2 linked regions of the Cupriavidus taiwanensis LMG 19424 genome follow. The protein of the gene in region 1 interacts with the protein of each later gene in a pairwise test. Links are inferred from orthologs where the notes say so. Each region holds a gene or a part of one and is shown on either strand. Other genes may lie near its edges.

The links.
Region 2: the proteins of grpE (region 1) and RALTA_RS22880 interact in binary tests that used the Escherichia coli proteins (3 or more experiments, as listed by UniProt). The link is inferred for Cupriavidus taiwanensis LMG 19424 from one-to-one orthologs.

The regions. Positions count from the first base shown.
Region 1 is NC_010528.1:1,147,669-1,150,717, reverse strand. What follows is about bases 313-3,049. They hold grpE (nucleotide exchange factor GrpE), read right to left. Parts: upstream 2,101-3,049; coding sequence 1,525-2,100; downstream 313-1,524. Other genes in these bases: hemH (ferrochelatase), read right to left, coding at 3,011-3,049; RALTA_RS05320 (RNA-binding S4 domain-containing protein), read right to left, coding at 2,619-3,014; RALTA_RS30620 (hypothetical protein), read left to right, coding at 2,376-2,549; RALTA_RS05335 (thioredoxin family protein), read right to left, coding at 966-1,397; RALTA_RS05340 (phospholipase A), read left to right, coding at 313-944. Also shown: more of RALTA_RS05340, read left to right, coding at 1-312. UniProt on the Escherichia coli protein: Participates actively in the response to hyperosmotic and heat shock by preventing the aggregation of stress-denatured proteins, in association with DnaK and GrpE. It is the nucleotide exchange factor for DnaK and may function as a thermosensor.
Region 2 is NC_010530.1:1,618,871-1,622,139, reverse strand. Bases 93-3,049 are described here. They hold RALTA_RS22880 (Nramp family divalent metal transporter), read left to right. Parts: upstream 93-909; coding sequence 910-2,190; downstream 2,191-3,049. Other genes in these bases: RALTA_RS22875 (manganese catalase family protein), read right to left, coding at 2,266-3,049; RALTA_RS22885 (hypothetical protein), read left to right, coding at 651-863; RALTA_RS22890 (PAS domain-containing protein), read left to right, coding at 93-381. Outside these bases: more of RALTA_RS22890, read left to right, coding at 1-92; more of RALTA_RS22875, read right to left, coding at 3,050-3,165. UniProt on the Escherichia coli protein: H(+)-stimulated, divalent metal cation uptake system. Involved in manganese and iron uptake. Can also transport cadmium, cobalt, zinc and to a lesser extent nickel and copper. Involved in response to reactive oxygen.

The sequences.
Region 1 (3,049 bases):
CGGTGCTGCGTGGCCAGGTGCGGCTCGATGCCACCGGCATCGACGCCGCGCCGGTGCTGGTCACGCTGAACCGGCTGCCGCAACCTGGCGAGGCGGCCACGCCGACGCCGCCGGTGGCCAGCCAAGCGCCGGCCGCTGCGGACAGTGCCGAATCCGCCGACAGTGCGCCCGTGCCGGTCACGGGGATCACCACGGCCGGGACCACGGCCCCTGCCCCGGCCGACCTGCGCGACAGCGCCCGGCTGTCGTTCCACGACCCGATGTACTTCATGGTCGGTGCGAACGGCGGCGCCAACGCAAAATTCCAGTTCAGCTTCAAGTACCGCATCTTCGAGGGCGAGGATCCTGCCTCGAAGCGCCTGTTCGACAACCTCTACTTCAGCTACACCCAGTTCTCGTTGTGGGACCTGAGCGAAGATTCGGCGCCGTTCCGCGACACCAACTACCGGCCGAGCCTGTTCTACTACCTGTCGGATACGGGCGTGCACAACAACGTGATCAGCCGGCTGTCGCTGGCCGCCGGCCTGGAGCATGAATCCAACGGCCGCAACGGCGTGGAGTCGCGCAGCATCAATACGGTATTCGTCAAGCCGACCTTCTATTTCGGCGACCAGAACGACTGGCACTGGCGCGTCGCGCCCAAGCTCTACGCCTATGTGGAAAAGGCCGACAACCCGGACATCGCCCACTACCGCGGCTTCATGGACCTGGGCATCGCCTATGGGCGGCCGGACTCATGGGAATTCTCGGCGACGCTGCGCAAGGGCACGCGCAAGTGGTACGGCAGCGTCGACGCGCAGCTCACCTACCCGATGGCGCGGCTGATCCCCGGCACCGCCGGGTACCTGATGGCGGGATATTTCGTCGGCTATGGCGAGAGCCTGCTCGACTACAACCACAAGCTGCCCTGGCAGTTCCGCATCGGCTACGCGCTGACGCGCTGATGCAATGAGACGCCGGCTGCGTTAGCCCGCCAGCGGCTTGCCGCTGGCCTTCAGGCGCGCATTGGCCACGGCTGCGGCAAACTGCCCGTGGCCGTGCCAGCCGGTGGCCCGGCCGAGCTTCTTGCCGTTCTGGAAAAACATGAACACCGGAATGCCGTGCAGGCCGAACCGCCGTCCCAGCTGCGGATGCGCGTAGACGTTGGCATGCAGCCAGTGCAGTTCCAGCGCCCGGAGCGGCCCGGGATTGGCGAGCATGGCCTTCTTGGCCATTTCGCAGTTGAAGCAGTCCACACCCCAGAAGAACACGCACACCAGGGCATCGCCGGCCGCGGCGATGGCGCCGTCGATGGTGGCATCGTCGACCTCGCGCATGGCCAGCGCGTCAAAGGCGCGGTGGTCGAGATGCGGGGCCGCGGACGGGTCCGGCGCGCCGGCTTGCAGTTCAGTGCTCATGGTTCGCTCCTGATGCGGTTCGCCCCGGACGGGGCCGGCGGCCGATGACGAGCGCCCCGGGCCGGCAGGCACCGGGCGCCGGGACCGGACAGGCGGCAACGCCCGTCCGCGTGGAACCCCTGACGGGTTACTTCGGCGCCGCCACCGTGACCAGCGCCGGGCGCAGCACGCGGTCGGCGATGGTGTAGCCGCGCTGGAGCACGGTCACCACGGTATTGGGCTCCTGGTCCGCCGGCACCATCGAGATGGCCTGGTGGCGGTGCGGGTCGAACTTCTCGCCCACCGGATTGAGTTCGACGATCTTGCCGCGCTCGAAGGCGGCGGCCAGCTGGCGCGCGGTCAACTCGACGCCTTCGCGCAGCTTGGCGATATCGCCGGAGCCGTCGGCCAGCGCGGCCTGCAGGCTGTCCATGACCGGCAGCAGGTTGTCGGCGAAGTTCTCGATGGCGAACTTGTGCGCCTTGGCGACATCTTCCTGCGCCCGGCGGCGGATGTTCTCGCCTTCCGCAACGGCGCGCATGTACAGGTCGTAATGCTCGCTCGCCTTGGCTTCCAGGGCGGCCAGCTGGGCCGCCACGTCGTCCACGGCGGCAGCCGCGGTGTCGGGCGCGCCGGTCTCCGGGCTGGCGGCGGCGGTGCTGGTCGCCTCATCGCCCGCAGGCGTCGCAGTCTGGTTGGATGGCGTCTGCTTCTGGTCTTCCATGTCGATCCGTATCAATGCAGTGTCGCGGCCGCCGTGAGGCTCGGCCGCGGGTGGTAAATCGGCGTGTGTCCGGTGCAGGTGGTGGCAGTTCGCCGCATTTCAAGAGTGGCGCCGGCGCGACGCTGAAACACACGGTTACAAAGCCTGGCCCGTTGCAATCGACGCCTTATTGCTTTGCGGCAATGCCCTCACTAAGATTCTTAGTAAGAAAAATGACAAAAATGGCGAGGGCCCAGGAGATGGTTCATTTTTGCGCCGCTTCCGAAAGGTTGGCCATGCATAAGCTCCCAGTCGTGACGCTGTGCCTCGTGGCCGCATTGGCGGTCATGACCGTCTTTATCTGCCTGTCCGGCGCCTTCACCCCGCGCGATACGGAGTATGGCAGCGGCAAGGCGGTGTTCAAGCACTACATTGTTCCCATTGTCAGTCCGGACGTGTCGCAGGAATAGACGTCCGACCCCGCTCACCCCGGCTGTCCATTGCGCGGCGGCGCCGGAAACGGTGCCGCCGCTGCCATGTCAGCCCTTGAAGTCGTCGATGCGGCGGCGGTCGCGCTTGGTCGGGCGCCCCTGGAGCTGCGCGGAGGGCTCCGGCTGCAGGCGCCGGCGCTCGGCATCGGCGGCCCGCCGCGACTGGCTTTCGGCACTTTCCTGATACAGCGTCTGCGCCACCGGCGCCGGCCCGCGCGCCGGGGCGATGCCTTTGACTTCGAGCTCCCAGCGCTGCTGGTGCGCTTCGAGCACCACCTTGTCGCCGGGCTTGACCTCGCGCGAGTTCTTGCAAAGCTGGCCGTTGACCGTCACCCTGCCGCGCTCCACCGCCTCGGCCGCCAGCGAACGCGTCTTGAAGAAACGCGCGCACCACAGCCATTTGTCGATGCGCTGGCGCGCATCCGCCTCGAAATCCACGTTCATGCCGCCGCTCCCCGCGCCTGCGCACGCGTGCGCCG
Region 2 (3,269 bases), on another replicon or contig:
ATCTCCGACGCCAAGGGCGCCATCACGCTGTGGAATCCCGCGGCCGAGCGCATGTTCGGCTTCACCCAGGCAGAGGCGATGGGCCAGTCGCTGGACCTGATCATCCCCGAGCGCCTGCGCGGGCGGCACTGGGAAGGCTATGACAAGACCATGGCCACCGGCATCACGCGCTACGGCCATGACCTGCTCAAGGTGCCGGCGGTCGGCAAGGACGGCAAGGCGATGTCGATCGCCTTCACCGTGTCGCTGCTCAAGGACGCCGCCGGCACCATCACCGGCATTGTGGCGGTGATCCGCGACGAGACCGCGCGCTTCCAGGAAGAGCGGGCGCTGAAGAAGCGGCTGGTGGAACTGGAGAGCCAGGTCAAAGAGCAGGCCTGAGGCGCATGCTGCCGGAGTGACCCCTGGACACCGCTGCGCGGTGCGCTTGCGCGGCCCGGCCTGCTGGTCAGCGGCGAGACGCCTTCGCCGCACAACAGGCGCGCGGAGGCCCCGGATACGGTCTTCGTCGGTGCGCTGGGCGCGGTAGGTTGCAACGATTTTCCGCACGCGCTGGCGCACGGCGCGCCGGCGCGTAAAGCTTGCAAGCCGGCATGGCTGGCGCAGCGCCGGAATTACCACGCAGGCACCGCGTGCGCCGCAGCGAGCGCATGGCCAGCTTTGCCGCGCAGGAACGATCCTTGCGCCGCGCCAAGTCTGCCGGCACCGCGGTGGTCCGGCCCATCGGGAGAATGGCGATGGATCGAGACGGCTGGTTCTGGCGGCGCTGGCGCTGTCATCCCGTGCGCATGACAGTGGGCCTGTTCATCGTTGCGGCGGGCGCCGCGTCCATGCTGGCGCGGCTGCTGCCGCCCCCGGTGTAGCGCCGCCAGCCGTGCGCTGATGCCTCCCGACTGACCCTGCCGACTGATGCCTCCCGAACTCGCCGCCGCGCCGCCGGCCTACGCGTGGCGCGACTTCGCGCGCTTTGCCGGACCCGGCTACCTGGTCGCGGTCGGCTATATGGATCCCGGCAACTGGGCCACCGATCTTGCCGGCGGCTCGGCCTATGGCTATCGCCTGCTGTGGGTGGTGGCGATGGCCAGCGCCATGGCCATGCTGCTGCAAGTCATGGCCAGCCGCCTCGGCCTGGTCAGCGGGCTGGACCTGGCGCAGGCGTGCCGGCGGCATGCGTCGCCGCTGTCGGCGTGGTCGCAATGGGTGCTGTGCGAAGTGGCGATCTGCGCCGCCGACCTGGCCGAGGTGATCGGCACCGCAATTGCGCTGAACCTGCTGTTCGGACTGCCGCTGCCCTGGGGCGTGGCGCTGACCGTGCTCGATGTGCTGCTGGTGCTGGTGCTGCAGCAGCGGGGCTATCGGCGGCTGGAGGTCTTCGTCATCAGCATGGTGGTGCTGGTGCTGGGCTGCTTCCTGCTGATGCTGGCGCTGGCGCAGCCCGCGTGGCCTGACCTGGCGGCCGGCCTGGTGCCGCGCATGGCCGTGCTCGGCGACGCCGGCGCGCTGTATATCGCCACCGGCATCATTGGCGCCACGGTGATGCCGCACAACCTGTACCTGCACTCCGCCGTGGTCAAGACGCGCCTGCCGCACGCGGACCGGCAGGGCACCGAACGCGCGCTGCGCTATATCGCCTTCGATACGGTCACGGCGCTGGCGGTTGCGTTCGTCATCAACAGTGCGATCCTGGTCACCGCCGCCGGCGTGTTCCATGCGGCCGGACGCACCGACGTCGCGGAAATCCAGGACGCGTATCGCCTGCTCAGTCCGCTCACTGGCGCCACCTGGGCCAGCGTGGTGTTCGGCGTCGCGCTGCTGGCGTCGGGGCAGTGCTCGGCCGTGACCGCCACGCTGGCCGGGCAGGTGGTGATGGAAGGGTTTATCCGCACGCGGCTGCCGCCGTGGGCACGCCGCCTGCTGACGCGCTGCGTGGCGATCGTCCCCGCGCTGGTGGTGGCCATTCTCTTTGCCGAGCGCGGCATGGCGCAACTGCTGCTGGTCAGCCAGGTGATCCTGAGCCTGCAGCTGCCGTTCGCGGCGATCCCGCTGCTGCGCTTTACCAGCGACCGCAGGCTGATGGGCCGCTACGCCAATTCGCGCACGGTGTTCGTGCTGGCCACGCTGGCCGTCGGCATCATCGTCGCCATGAACGTGGCGATGGTGGTGATGACGCTGACGGCGTGGCGACCGTAGTGCCCGTAGTGCACCTGCAGTGGGCCCTGTATCGGCCTGTATCGGGCCAGTATCGGGCCCGACCCGCCGCGCATGTCAGGGCTGAGGGTTCTGCTGCGGGTCGTCGGCTTCGGCCTCGCCTGATCCCAGTTCGGCGCCGGTCAGCGGATCGCTCTGCGGATCGGAGGCGGCGCGCATTGCGAACGCTTCCAGCGTGCCCTGCTGCTCGGCGGGCAGGTCGACCTGGGCGGTGCCGTCGCCGCCATCCACCGCGGGCGTCGGGCTTTCGACAAAGACGAAGCTGCGGTCCGCATTCCATGGCCCGCGCATCGCCTCGCCCTGCGACATCTTGAAGTAGACGTTGGCGAACTGCGGATCGCCCGGCGTCTTGCCCGGCGGGAAGCTGGGCGTGATCGAATACAGCGCCTTCTCGAACGACTTCTGGTGCGAGATCTCGCGCGTCATCAGGAAGCCAAGGGCCTCTTGCACGCTGGGGTCGTCGGTCACGTTCATCAACCGCTCGTAAATGATCTTGGCGCGCGCTTCGGCCGCGATGTTGGAGCGCAGGTCGGCCGTGGGCTCGCCGATCGTGTCGACATAGGCGGCCGTCCACGGCACGCCCGCGGAATTGACCAGCGCCGGTCCGCCGCCGAACAGCACCTGCGTCACGTGGCTGTCGTTGCCGGCGCCTTGCAGCGAGCGGTAAAGCTCGGCTTCCCGGTCCAGGCCCTCAGCCAGTTCACCCTTGGCGCCGCGGTTGAGCATGGCGATGATCGAGCCGATCACCTCCAGGTGGCTCAGTTCCTCCGTGGCGATATCGAGCAGCATGTCCTTGCGGCCGGGATCTTCCTCGGCCAGGGCCTGCGTGAAGTAGCGGCATGCCGCGGCCAGCTCGCCTTGCGGGCCGCCGAACTGCTCCAGCAGCAGATTCGCCAGGCCAGGGTCGGGACGCGATACGCGCACGGTGTATTGCAGTCGCTTGTTGTGCATGAACATGGTGGTCTCTCCGGTTGAGGTGGCGGGAGGCGTGCCGCCGCGGTTGAGGCAGGCGGTGTGGAGCAACGACGGCCCGGCCGGGCGCTCGCCGCCGCAACGATCAT